DNA from 2 places in the Methylophaga sp. UBA3603 genome. Region 2 is predicted to be linked to the other one. Evidence: riboswitches for the same ligand, from Rfam matches in the RefSeq annotation. Region 2 holds a riboswitch; the other holds the start of a gene.

Region 1 (6,146 bases), on a different contig from region 2:
TGCAAATTATTCCAGGGCTTGAAGCCTTTGCTACCTGGATGATGCAACGCAAATTGAAAAAGAAAGGTGTTGCCAGTGTTGCTGAATTACGTGAGATTTGTCTGGAGTCAGATGTTGAATTAATTGCCTGCCAAATGACTGTCGATTTGTTTGATTTTAAAAATTCAGATTTTATCGATGGAATCAGTCATGGAGGCGCTGCCACCTTTCTGGAATTTGCCAGCGAAGCCGATATAACTTTATACATCTGAATAACCGTATTCGGTTTGGAATAGGAACAGCTTTATGCAATTTGTCTGGAAGACTTTTTTAAAAGGTTTGGCGACAGCGTTACCCGTCACCCTGACGCTTTATCTTATTTATTGGTTGGCTGTTACAGCAGAGCGTGCATTACGTCCGATAATGATTGCCATTTTACCCTATGATTTTTATTGGCCAGGGCTTGGGTTATTAGCGGCTATAGGGTTAATTTTTGTGATTGGAATTGCCGTTAATGCCTGGCTGGTCAAACGACTGTTTGATATGGGTGAATCCATCCTGGATCGCATTCCGCTGGTGAAATCGATTCATGGTGCATTACGAGATTTCACGCGTTTTTTCTCTCGCGAGAAACAGCAGGAAAGTCTCAGCAATGCTGTTGCTGTCACCATCGGTGGGGTTCAGCTGATTGGCTTTCTGGTGAAGGATAACGTTAGCCATGTTTTAGGCATGGAGGATCAGGAAAATAATCTGGTCGCCATATACCTGCCAATGAGCTATCAAGTTGGTGGCTATACAATTTGCGTTTCACGAGATCAGGTTCGGTCTTTGGAAATGTCGAATGAAGACACGATGCGCTGGATCCTGACCGCAGGACTTTCAGATAGTGAAACAGAAAGCCATCAACCAAAAATCATTGTTGAAAAATAATTTTTCACAAGGCAACTGGTAAAGAATTGTCATTACTTTCTTAGTTGCGCCGTATCCATTACCCAGTGGGATATTTATTCCTTTCCCAACCTCAACTTTCTGAATCTGATAAACCTAATACAAATCGATAAATTTGTTACAGAAAAAATGAAGGTTCTAAAAGTTGATGGGGAGTATGCGAATGACTATCCCGCTATTATTCATTTCCAGTCAAAAATAATCTATTGATTATTATTGGTGTCCCTGACAGGAGTCGAACCTGTGGCCTTCCCCTTAGGAGGGGGACGCTCTATCCATCTGAGCTACAGGGACATCGGCCGCAATTATATCAGTCAAGCTGATCGGCTTCACTTCGAAACAAACCAATTGGCGGTTGAACGGAAGTTATACAAATAAAAAAGCCGTGATGAAATTAATCATCACGGCTTTCTGAAAGAAATAAAGTTAAGCGACTTTATTTTTTGCTCTTCGACGTAATCCCATGAGTCCAAGCAATGCAGGCGCAAACATGAAAGCGGCGGCAGGGATTGGAACTTCAGAGACTCCGACAACACTATTGTAAGACATGTCCATGTAACGTACTCCAGCTGGGTCGTTATTGTCTCTAAAAGTAATTCCTGCAAAAGCACCCAAGCCGGAGATAGAGTATTTGTTGTACCCTTCCAGCATGCTGATTAGTACTGTGTTGATTAAACTACCACTATTTGAAAATAAATCTGCAGCAACATTGGATCCTGCAACAGAGCTTCCCATCACCCATGAAAAACTGTCGGCATTAAAATCAAACAAAATCGACAATGGGCCCTGAAAACTTGAGGGTGTAAGAAGTGAATTGCCAGAATCACAACCTGTGCAACCTGGATCAAAAGAGACAACTCTTATTGTTCCACTTGGTGTTAGTGATAATGGCCCTGTAGGGGAACCTGAAATTGCTGAGCCAGATGCAGTCTGACCTGTGAAAGTTTGTGAGAAACTTGCCCCATCAGCATCAATAAGGGTGGAAGTGGTAGCCCCACTCAAATCAATGTCGACTGTAGCGGCAAAAGCAGATAAAGAAAATAATGAGAAGATTATCGTAGCTATCATCTTATTCATCGGTGAACTCCTTAAAGTATGCAACCCAGCCCTGATACCTTTACTTAAAAGCACAGCTGTAATTTTCCGTCCAAGGCTCACGCCAAGTTTGGCATAATAAATAGCGTGATTAGATCACTCTTTCGAACTTACACTAAATTTTATTAAAAAGTATTGTACTTTAGTACTAATTAATAAATCTTTGATGTTAATTATTAGAGCTAATAATGTAATCCCAGCCCTATCCTTCTCATTTTGGACAGATAAATGTTCAACGCTCTATCCATCTGAGCTACAGGGACATCGGCCACAATTATAGCAGGGCTATTTTAGACCGACGAATTCTGAAGCATTCTGTCGGGGATTGAGCGGCTAATAAATTAAAAAAGCCCCTCATCAGGGGCTTTTTTATTTCATTTAAAACTCTAAACAAATTTTACCAAAATGCTGATTCGTTTCTTGGTACTCAAATGCTTTGACAATGTCCTTTAAAGCAAAAGTACGATCAATAATTGGTTTTAGCTGATTAACCTCGATAGCTTTAATCATCTCCTGCTGATGGACTCTACTACCAACAAGGACGCCCTGAAGCCTAACCTGTTTCACAAAAGTCTTCACAATATTTATATCGCAAGTCTGTCCAGAAAGAATACCGATTAACGAAATTTGGCCAGCGATACGTACAGCGTTTAGAGACTGCTCCAATGTTTCAGCACCACCAATTTCAACGACGTGGTCAACACCTTTTCCATCATTAAGTTCTCTGGCTAAAAAGCCCCATTTAGGTTCTTTTTTATAATTGATCACATGATCTGCTCCCAGCTCCTTCAACCTAGTGAGTTTTTGATCACTGGATGAAGTGGCAATCACTTTGGCGCCTGCCATTTTGGCAAACTGTAAAGCGAAAATGGATACACCACCAGTCCCTTGAAGAAGAACGGTATCACCTGATTTGAGCTGATTAAAATCGAACAAAGCCCGCCATGCTGTCAAGGCTGCTGTAGTCAACGTCGCAGATTCTGTATGAGACCAACCTGAGGGTGACTTGGTGAAAGCTTCAGCCTTTGCCGTGACATATTCTCTTGCGTAACCATCTACTCCATCGCCAGGAACAGTTGAGAAACCATCAACGACTGGTTCACCGCTTAACCAAGAAGGGAAAAACGTACTCACAACGCTATCACCGACCTTAAATTCGGTCACGTTTGGCCCCACCTCTATTACTTCACCGGCACCATCAGCCATAGGTATTCTTTTCTCTGATGCAGGCCAGAGCCCCTTGACGACCGCATAATCGTGATAATTAAGCGAGTTAGCATGAAGTCTGACCAGAATTTCGCTGTCACCTGGCGAGATTGTTTCTGTTTCTTCTACGCTAACTTTATCAAAGCCACCACCCGCTTCGACGAAAATTGATTTACCTTTCATGTCTGCTCTCTAGTTTGTCTAAACATACAAACTAACATTCAGGTTACAATAGTCAACCAGTTAACTTTTTGTAACCTACAAATAACTATGAGAGAAAACGACCAGACTTGTTATAAACCTTGCCCAGTTGAGAGGGGAATGAGAATTATCGGTAATAAATGGACAGGCTCCATTTTGTGGCACCTGAAAGATCAGCCCATGCGTTTTAATGAAATTGCGAGACAACTTGCCGGGGCCAGTAAAAAAGTCCTGGCAGAGAGGTTGAAGGCAATGGAAGAAAATAAACTGATCACCAGAGATGTGATCTCAAGCAAACCTGTCGCGGTCCAATACAAAATTGCGGCTAGAGGATTGAATGCCCTGACTATACTTGAAGAACTAAAAAACTGGACCCTTGAAAATGATCTTTAGCTAATCGGCTTGAGTACACTCTAATTCATCTGAGCTAAAGGGTCATTGTCGGCAATTATAATCGTCAGGGTTTCAACTATTAGTATTAGGGATTTAGGTATAGCTTTTGAGATTTCCTAATCTGAATTGAAACGTCATTTGCACTAGCGTTAGAGTGTTTGATCACCTGCCTAACGGGTCGGACAAGCATTTGAGCTGAGAACGAATAAACTTTGCGCTGACGCTAACACTATTCTTCGGTATAGAAACATTACTCACTTAAAAAAGAAGCCAGCTCGTCAACATGCGACTGAGTTTCGTTAATCAGTTGACCAATTTGAACCGCTGCTTCATTCGATTTTTTCGAAAGGTTGCGAACTTCATCGGCCACTACCGCAAATCCTCGTCCAGCTTCACCAGCTCTTGCTGCCTCAATGGCTGCATTAAGCGCTAACAGATTAGTTTGATCGGCTACTGCATTTATTGTCTTTACTGTGGCTTGAATTTTACTTAACACATTCGACATAGAAAGATGAGTTTCAGCCACCAGCTTATTTCGAGAAGAGACATTGCTACCAAACACAATGTACTTAGAAATATTGCCGTTTAAATCTGTTATTGCTGAGATTATGCACTCTAAAATTACTTCACCACCTTGATGAGCCAGTTTAATCATCACCGCGGTGGGTTCACCTTTTTCGATCAATTGTTTGCGAGGCTCATCTAAATGATCTTTCAAATTTCCCAGTAAAGACTGCATTTGCACTTCGTCGACAATGTTTAATTGTTCATAAGTAAACTGATTAGCTGAAATGAACTGCCCACTTTGATTAAACTCCATCACCGCCGAATGACTGCTAATAGCATCTTTTTGGTTGATTTGCTCTAAGACCAGACGTTTAATTTCACGTACATCAGAACTCACGCCAACAAACCCAGTATGTTCCCCCTTTTCATTGAAAATTGGGTTCACTGACAACACTATCCAATAGGGCACACCCTCTTTGGTAAAGTTTAAAATCTCTTCATAAAACGGCTCTCGTGCTTTAAGTTTTTGAGAAATCCGCTTAATTGTGTCTGTATCAGTTTGTTCACGCTGTAATAAAACTCCAGGCTTTTTACCTTTTACTTCTGCAAGTGTTAATCCTGAAAGCTTTTCAAAACCGGGATTAACATATTCGACAAACCCATTTTTATCAGTGATCAATACACTTGTACTTGTGTTACTTACTACTTTGGATAACATTTCGAACTGCTTGTAGTCTGCAAGTTGCGTTTGTTTAGATAATAAGAAAGCTGATAACGGGCCGCTATCAGAATCAAGAGTGGAGTGGGTTACTTGATAATAAAAATCATCATTCTCAGATAAGCGAAGTTTTCGATCTGTAATCTTGATGGCGTTTTGCAAAGCCTTCAACAATTGCGGACTATCGAAAACAGAATACATCTCATCAGCATCAACCGAATCTATATTGGATGTGACTAAATTATTGTGATTATCAAAAACAGCATAAATATTTTCACTAAAAGCTAATAGTTGTTGCCAAGCTTGTTCACCTAAGAGTTTCTCAGGTAAAGGTTCAAAAAGATAAAGTGAGCAAGACTCGAGACCTTTAATTGTCAACGAGAAAATATGCTGGCGTAGATGAAAATCATCAAAAGCAATGGTTTTATTAGCTTTATCATAATGATCAATCAAGGACTTTAAGACACCATTGCGGTCTAAACCGTTAAGTTTACGGCCTATTTCGCTAAATGCCGGATTGGAAGCGATAAGATTACGATCACTATCAACCACAACAGCTGCTGTTTGATGTGTGATAACTAATTGTTCTGCCAACTCTTTTCGATTTACTTTCGAACTAAACCACATAATGGCTCCTACTTAAAGATTAATCGTATCCTATTAACGTTGGTTACACGCAATTAGATCACACAACCAAGTGACAGACACATACATGTATTCAAAAGTTTGTATTTCATTGCGTTCGTTTTCTGAGTTTTTGTTAGCGCAGGAAATTAAGTGTGTTGTTGAACTATGATCAGTCATTCAAGCAGCCTAGCTGGACTTTACGCTAAGCACCTAATAACTTTATAGTTTTACGATGCATAACGGCACCATAGACATGACGCGGAATATTTTTTGGAGGAGGTGGGACGCTCTATCCATCTGAGCTATAGGGAAATTGGCAGCAATTATAACAGGGGCACATCCAGTATAAACCTTAGATTTGGCTTTAACGCTTAGGTTAAAGGTTTATAGCAATATTTCGGTGTCAGCAATATGATAGGTGAATATCCAATAAACTCGAAGCCCGACCACGCCTAAATGCAAGTTCGAACCT
Region 2 (6,146 bases):
AACTTTCAGTTTCAATATCCACCGTTTCCAGCGTTATAGAAGTACTTTTTAACGCAAGTTTTTCCAACTGTTGTAATACCAGCTTGGTTAACTGTTGCTTCTGTTGTGTGGTGCGGCCGTGATGCAGACGGATAGTGACATGGATAAAATCGTTACAGTCCTCCGCCAGTCGAAAATACTCATAAGCCAGTGCTCGGGTTTTAATATGGGATGACTCAAATAAAGCCGATTCCAATACGCCATGATGAACGGCCTCCACCAATAGGTCTGGTGGGATATCCAGTGAGCTGGAAAATTCAATAATGCAATGTGGCATAGTGACCTATCTCAAAAGCAGATAAAGACATATCAGCACTGATATCGCTGACAAACCTAATGAAAAAAATAAGAGATTTCGATAGGTTTTAACCTGCCTTTTGGCTTCTTCAGCAGCCGTTTCAAAGCCACTGATCGCCTGCTGCATATTTTCAGCCAGCACATGAATGGATTGAGCGTTCTGTGTTGCTGCTTTTTGCAATTCTTCTATCTGTTTAACCACAACCGGATCTGCTTTGACCGCTTCGGGTTTGGCAGTAAATGCCGGTATCGCATAGGCTGCAACTTGGGCTACATAAGGCGCAACAGCTTTGATAATCGGTAGAAATTGAATGGCCATAAAAAACTCTTATTTAGGAGTAAACAATAAACTTTAATTTTGATACAAACTTCGCAAATGTTTCAGAAAGCACTAAGAGTTGCGACACCCTCAAAGCGTTAGAATCGGCTGGAAAAGCCGTGCTAATAAAGCTGAAAATTCAGCTGACGCAAGCGCAGACTAGGCTTATTAAACGATAAAACAGCAAAAACTTCATGATAGGTAAATTGCACATCAACAAGCCCTAATTTGATAAGCTATCCGACTATTCTTTATCTGTACAAAAATTCATCATTAATGAACTAAAATGGCGCGTCAATGTGACATTGTGGATTTGCTTTGGTCTATTGACCACAGGAGCAGGCGGTTCCCTCAAAAAATTATGCCCAAACCCGCTTTTAACTATTCGATCTCATACAAGGAGACATCGTGAACAAGGCACTCATTTCGGTTCTTGGCAATGACCAGCCAGGCATTATGGCAGCAGTTGCCACGGTTATTACCGAGCACGGCGGTAATATTGAAAATCTGAGCCAAACACTGCTTCAATCGGTATTCGGCGCATTATTAATGGTTTCAATGCCGGAAGACGCTCAGTGTGAAGAATTACACAAGGCTCTCCAGCAGGTAGGCCAGAAAATGCGTTTGTCGATTCACGTTGATCCCTGGGATGAGCAACCAACACCCTGGCAGGAAAATCCGCCTGAAGTGCAACCCTATATTCTGACCGTAATCGGCCCGGATCGACGGGGTCTGGTGGCTGAAGTATCTACCCAACTCGCCCGTCATGGGGTGAATATCACCAATATTCAGGCGATTTTCAAAGGCGGTAAGAATCCGATGGATAATCTGATGGTGTTTGAAGTTGATGTACCGCGTTCAACCATCATGCAGGATTTGCGTGATGCACTCCATGAAGTCGGCCAGAGACTGGATATCGAAATTGATACGCAACATCGCAAGATCTTCGAATCCGTGAGCAACATCAGTAATTAAGGAACCTCTCATGCTCAACGAAAAAGACATTATTTCAACTTTGATGATGGTGCGGGAACAAAACCTGGATCTTCGCACCGTCACTGTTGGCATCAACCTGACCGATTGCGTCAGTCATGATCTGGAAACATTCAAACGTAAAATTTACGACAAAATCACCCGTTATGCTGGCCAATTGGTGGCTTCCTGTAACCGCATTGAAAGACGCTACGGTATTGAAGTTGCCAATAAACGGATTTCTATCAGCCCAATCGGTGTTGTCGGTGCACCTTTCAGTTCAGAACAATTAGTTGAGGTCGCCGTAACGCTTGATAAAGCGGCGCATGAATTGGGTGTGGATTTTATTGGTGGTTTTACTGCTTTGGTAGAGAAGGGCATGAGTAAGGGCGATCAGGCTTTGATCGAAGCCATTCCACAGGCGCTGACGGAAACGCAACGAATCTGTTCATCCGTCAATGTGGCCAGTACGCGTGCCGGTATCAACATGGACGCGATTCTCAAGATGGGGCAAATCATCAAACAGGCTGCAGAACTCACTGCAGACGATGATGGCCTTGCTGCTGCAAAATTAGTGGTCTTTGCCAATATTCCTCAGGATGTACCGTTTATGGCCGGTGCTTATTTAGGTATCGGTGAAGCAGATGCGGTTGTCAGTGTTGGTGTCAGTGGTCCCGGTGTAGTAAAAGCGGCTTTGGAAAAAGCCTTGGCTGAAGATGAAAATATGGATCTGAGCCGTGCGGCGGATGTCATTAAACAAACAGCAGCCAGACTGACACGTGCTGGTGAGTTGGTGGGCCGTGAAGTGGCACAATTACTCAATCTGCCATTTGGTATTGTCGACTTGTCGTTGGCACCGACACCGAATCGTAATGACAGTGTCGGAGAGATTTTTGAAGCGATCGGTTTGCCAGCTTTTGGATCACCTGGCAGTACCGCATTTTTATCCATGCTCAATGATGCAGTGAAAAAAGGTGGTGCGTTTGCCAGCTCACATGTGGGTGGTTTAAGTGGTGCGTTTATTCCGGTTTGTGAAGATTTGACCATTGCTGAGTCGGCTGCAAACGGCACCTTGAATCTGGAAAAACTCGAAGCCATGACGGCAGTCTGTTCAGTTGGCCTGGATATGGTGGCTTTACCTGGAGATACTTCAGCTGAAATGCTATCCGCGATTATTGCTGATGAAATGGCAATTGGTGTGATTAACAAAAAAACCACAGCAGCAAGATTGATTCCAGCGCCTGGCAAAAAAGCAGGTGATATTGTCCGGTTTGGTGGTTTGTTGGGTGAAGGCCCAGTGATGGCTGTCAATATGGGGAATCAGGAAAACCGCTTTGTGCGACTAGGCGGACGTATTCCTGCTCCGATTCAAAGCTTGGTCAATTGATCATCTTATGCTAACAATTAAAAAGCCGTGACAGAAACTGTCACGGCTTTTTTAGATAAAATAAGCGTCAGAATTACTGGCTTTTCGCTCTTCTACGCATTGCTAAAAAGCCCATCAAACCTGAACCAAATAACCAAACTGCTGCTGGTATTGGAACGGCTGAAACCCGGATGTTATCCAGCATCGCTCCAACATTATCCCCCCCGAAGTTTCTAAAAGATAATTTATCCCCATCAACCAAATCAACCAGGAAACTATAGGTATGCCAATTTTCATCCCAATCCAAGAGAAGATGATTAACAAGTGCACCTGCTCCAAACAACACCGAAACTTGGTCAGCAGGACCATTACGTTGATTACCAGATAAATCAAAACTCACTTTGTATTTTCCTGCAGAAAAACCATTTTTAGAAGACAAAATTCCTGCGTCACCAGTTGAGCCGTCCAGATCTACGCAAAAGCTACCAACTGAACAAACGATTCCCCATTGATTACCGTTTTTGATCAAATCAACCGTACCGTTTGATACATCCCAATTAACGAAGCTGTTATAGTTTAAGACAGAACTCGCCTGACCTTCACCTTCAAAGCTATCATATAGGCTATCAATGGTTGCAGCAAAGGAAACTGGAGCAAAACATAATGCAGATATTGCTAAAATTTTTGTTAAGTTTTTCATAGATATATCCTCAATTTTTGTAGTTCAGCAATCTCAACTTTGAGACCGGAAACTTTCCGTCCTTAATTCGCATTAAGTTTGGCAAAAATTAAAAATAAATGTGTCTTATAAAGTTCGACACAGATTCAAAATAATCCTTATTTAGACGTTTTTTAATTGTACTTTGGTACAAATACACTTAATAAATCACTTACGGTTAGTCCGGTAACTTATTAATGCAAAAACTCGTTGTACAAATTATTATCTTTCAGTGGGATAAATCTCAGCTTTCTGATGCGCACAAAAAAGCAAGGGCAGGATTACCTGATCGCTATCCGCTAAAATCCTCCTCTTCTGTTTTGTCTAATAAGCAAATATTGCTTGATAAGCATGGGGATGATATTTCCGGAAATCGCATTCGCTATCAACTGACAGATGATTATTTTTTAATTGATCGTTTTCGTGTTGGTTTAAAAGTCAAGACAGTGGAGTTCAAACCACGATTACAGGCCGATGAACCACCGATATTACTTACTTCGCTCGAAGAAGGGTGGGTACAGTGTCAGTACCAGTGGCGCTACCGGATGGATGAAGGCGGTTATATTTACTGGCTTTATGAAAATGTGATCGTAAATGTCTGCTTCGCAGAAAAAAACGATCCAGGTGTTTTTGTAAACTCACCTCCCGCCCAACGTTTTACAACTCTACTGACCTGACTCATCAAACGCTCACAAAAACCATAAGACCACTTGCTTTTAGTTCATGCTTGAGGATGAGATGGAGAGCACAGGTTTTTGGAGAATAAATCTCTATAATCGCATTAAATTTCTACGGGACAAATTATTTTCTTTCCTTGGAGTCAATATATTACGACCAAGGTAAAAGTCCCTGGTTTTAGTGAGAATTATCCCTTGTAATGAAAAGGTAATATGCCTAAGATGCCCCGGCATTTTAAGATCGTTAAAATCAATTAACAGTTCTGTTTAAATATTTTTAATTGCCTGTTATGAATCAGTAAGTCCTTGAAATTATTTCAACTTAATCGCTAAGTAAAAACAGACGGGGTATTGACCATCTATCTAATGACCACCTCAGCCAAAACAAAGCCAAAAAGCCTCTCGTGAACAGCTATGTAGCCGATACCTCACCGGTTGCCATAGTGAAGTTTTGTCTGCAGTCTGAGCGGCAGATAGCAATTCTCGACAGTACAGCTTCCATCGTTGATATTTTTGGTTTTACCGCAGCACAAATTATTGAAGATTCCTCGTCTGCATGGATGAGCATTGATTCAGATGATCGTGGCATTATTCTGCAGAAAATGGCTGAGTCAGCTCAAACGATGCAACCTCTGAATCTGGGTTGGCATGTGTTACACCCTCAGAAAGGTAAGGTTTTAGTGGATTGCAAAGCCATGCCTGAAGCGGATTCAGAAAACGGAATGGTATGGCATGGCTATTTTCAAAATATCACCGACCTGAAACGTACAGAGCAGGAAAATCAGTCTCATTTGTGGTTTCTTGAATGTCTGGATCAGGTCAACCGGGCTATTCAGGGCACCAATGATCTTGAGCAGATGATGAGTGATGTTCTGGCAGCGATATTGTCGTGTTTTGCATGTGACAGAGCATGGCTTTTATATCCTTGTGATCCAGCAAGTGCCACTTGGCATATCCCCATGGAGCAGACCACTCCTGACTACCCTGGTGGTCTGTCTGCTGGAACAGATTTCCCGATGACCGAAGAGGCAGCCCGAGGTCTGGAAGCCTATCTGGCCAACAGTGAACCAGTAACGCTGATTACCACTATAGAAAGTCCTGATGCACCCGAATTTCTGAGAGAGCATCATATTCGCTCAATCATCGGTACGGCCATCTATCCAAAAACCGGTAAACCCTGGGTGTTTGGTTTGCATCAATGTTCGTATGAGCGAGAGTGGACTAACGACGAAAAACGTTTATTCAGTGAAATCGGTCATCGTTTATCTGATGGCTTGACCAGCTTGCTGATATATCGTGAACAACGTGAGAGTGATGAACGCTTTCGGCAGGCGTTTGAATTTGCTGCGATTGGAATGGGGGTGTTGTCCTTGAGTGGGCAGTGGTTAAGAGCCAATCATTCCATTTATGAAATGTTCGGCTATTCCGAAACTGAACTACTGCAAATGACCTATCAGGAAATGACCCATCCCGAGGATTTGCATAAAGGACAAGCGGAGCTTGATCGGCTGATTGCTGATCAAATTCCCTATATGCAGATTGAAAAGCGCTATCGTCATCAAAATGGGGACTATTTCTGGGCAAGACTCACAACCAGCATTGTCAGAGGAAGAAACAACCAGCCGCTGTATTTAGTTTCGCAGATAGAAGATATCGAAGAGCGTAAAAAATCAGATCAAAGTATCGCCCTGTTAAATTTTGCTATCAATCAGGTAAAAGAATGCATTTATCTGCTGGATGGAAAAGGGCGCATCAGAT

The links. Region 2 has a riboswitch for cyclic di-GMP ahead of B4F66_RS06450 (VPLPA-CTERM sorting domain-containing protein). Riboswitches for the same ligand answer to the same signal wherever they lie in the genome.
Region 1: it holds a riboswitch for cyclic di-GMP, as region 2 does, so the genes downstream of both, B4F66_RS13225 (hypothetical protein) here and B4F66_RS06450 (VPLPA-CTERM sorting domain-containing protein) in region 2, are expected to answer to the same signal.

What each region holds. Positions count from the first base shown of each region.
Region 1 covers NZ_DFMC01000010.1:492,286-498,431, forward strand. Annotated here, with positions in the region: gene dsrE2 (sulfur carrier protein DsrE2) at 1-251, shown strand, start outside; gene B4F66_RS13215 (DUF502 domain-containing protein) at 286-909, shown strand; tRNA gene B4F66_RS13220 (tRNA-Arg) at 1,145-1,221, opposite strand; gene B4F66_RS13225 (hypothetical protein) at 1,354-2,004, opposite strand; cyclic di-GMP riboswitch class I at 2,021-2,107, opposite strand; gene B4F66_RS13230 (zinc-dependent alcohol dehydrogenase family protein) at 2,401-3,411, opposite strand; gene B4F66_RS13235 (winged helix-turn-helix transcriptional regulator) at 3,550-3,822, shown strand; partial or broken gene B4F66_RS13240 (PAS domain-containing protein) at 4,145-5,674, opposite strand.
Region 2 covers NZ_DFMC01000008.1:206,367-212,512, forward strand. Annotated here, with positions in the region: gene B4F66_RS06430 (5-carboxymethyl-2-hydroxymuconate Delta-isomerase) at 1-316, opposite strand, end outside; gene B4F66_RS06435 (hypothetical protein) at 323-655, opposite strand; gene B4F66_RS06440 (glycine cleavage system transcriptional repressor) at 1,064-1,630, shown strand; gene B4F66_RS06445 (PFL family protein) at 1,641-3,014, shown strand; gene B4F66_RS06450 (VPLPA-CTERM sorting domain-containing protein) at 3,088-3,693, opposite strand; cyclic di-GMP riboswitch class I at 3,709-3,786, opposite strand; gene B4F66_RS06455 (hypothetical protein) at 3,909-4,388, shown strand; gene B4F66_RS06460 (bifunctional diguanylate cyclase/phosphodiesterase) at 4,793-6,146, shown strand, end outside.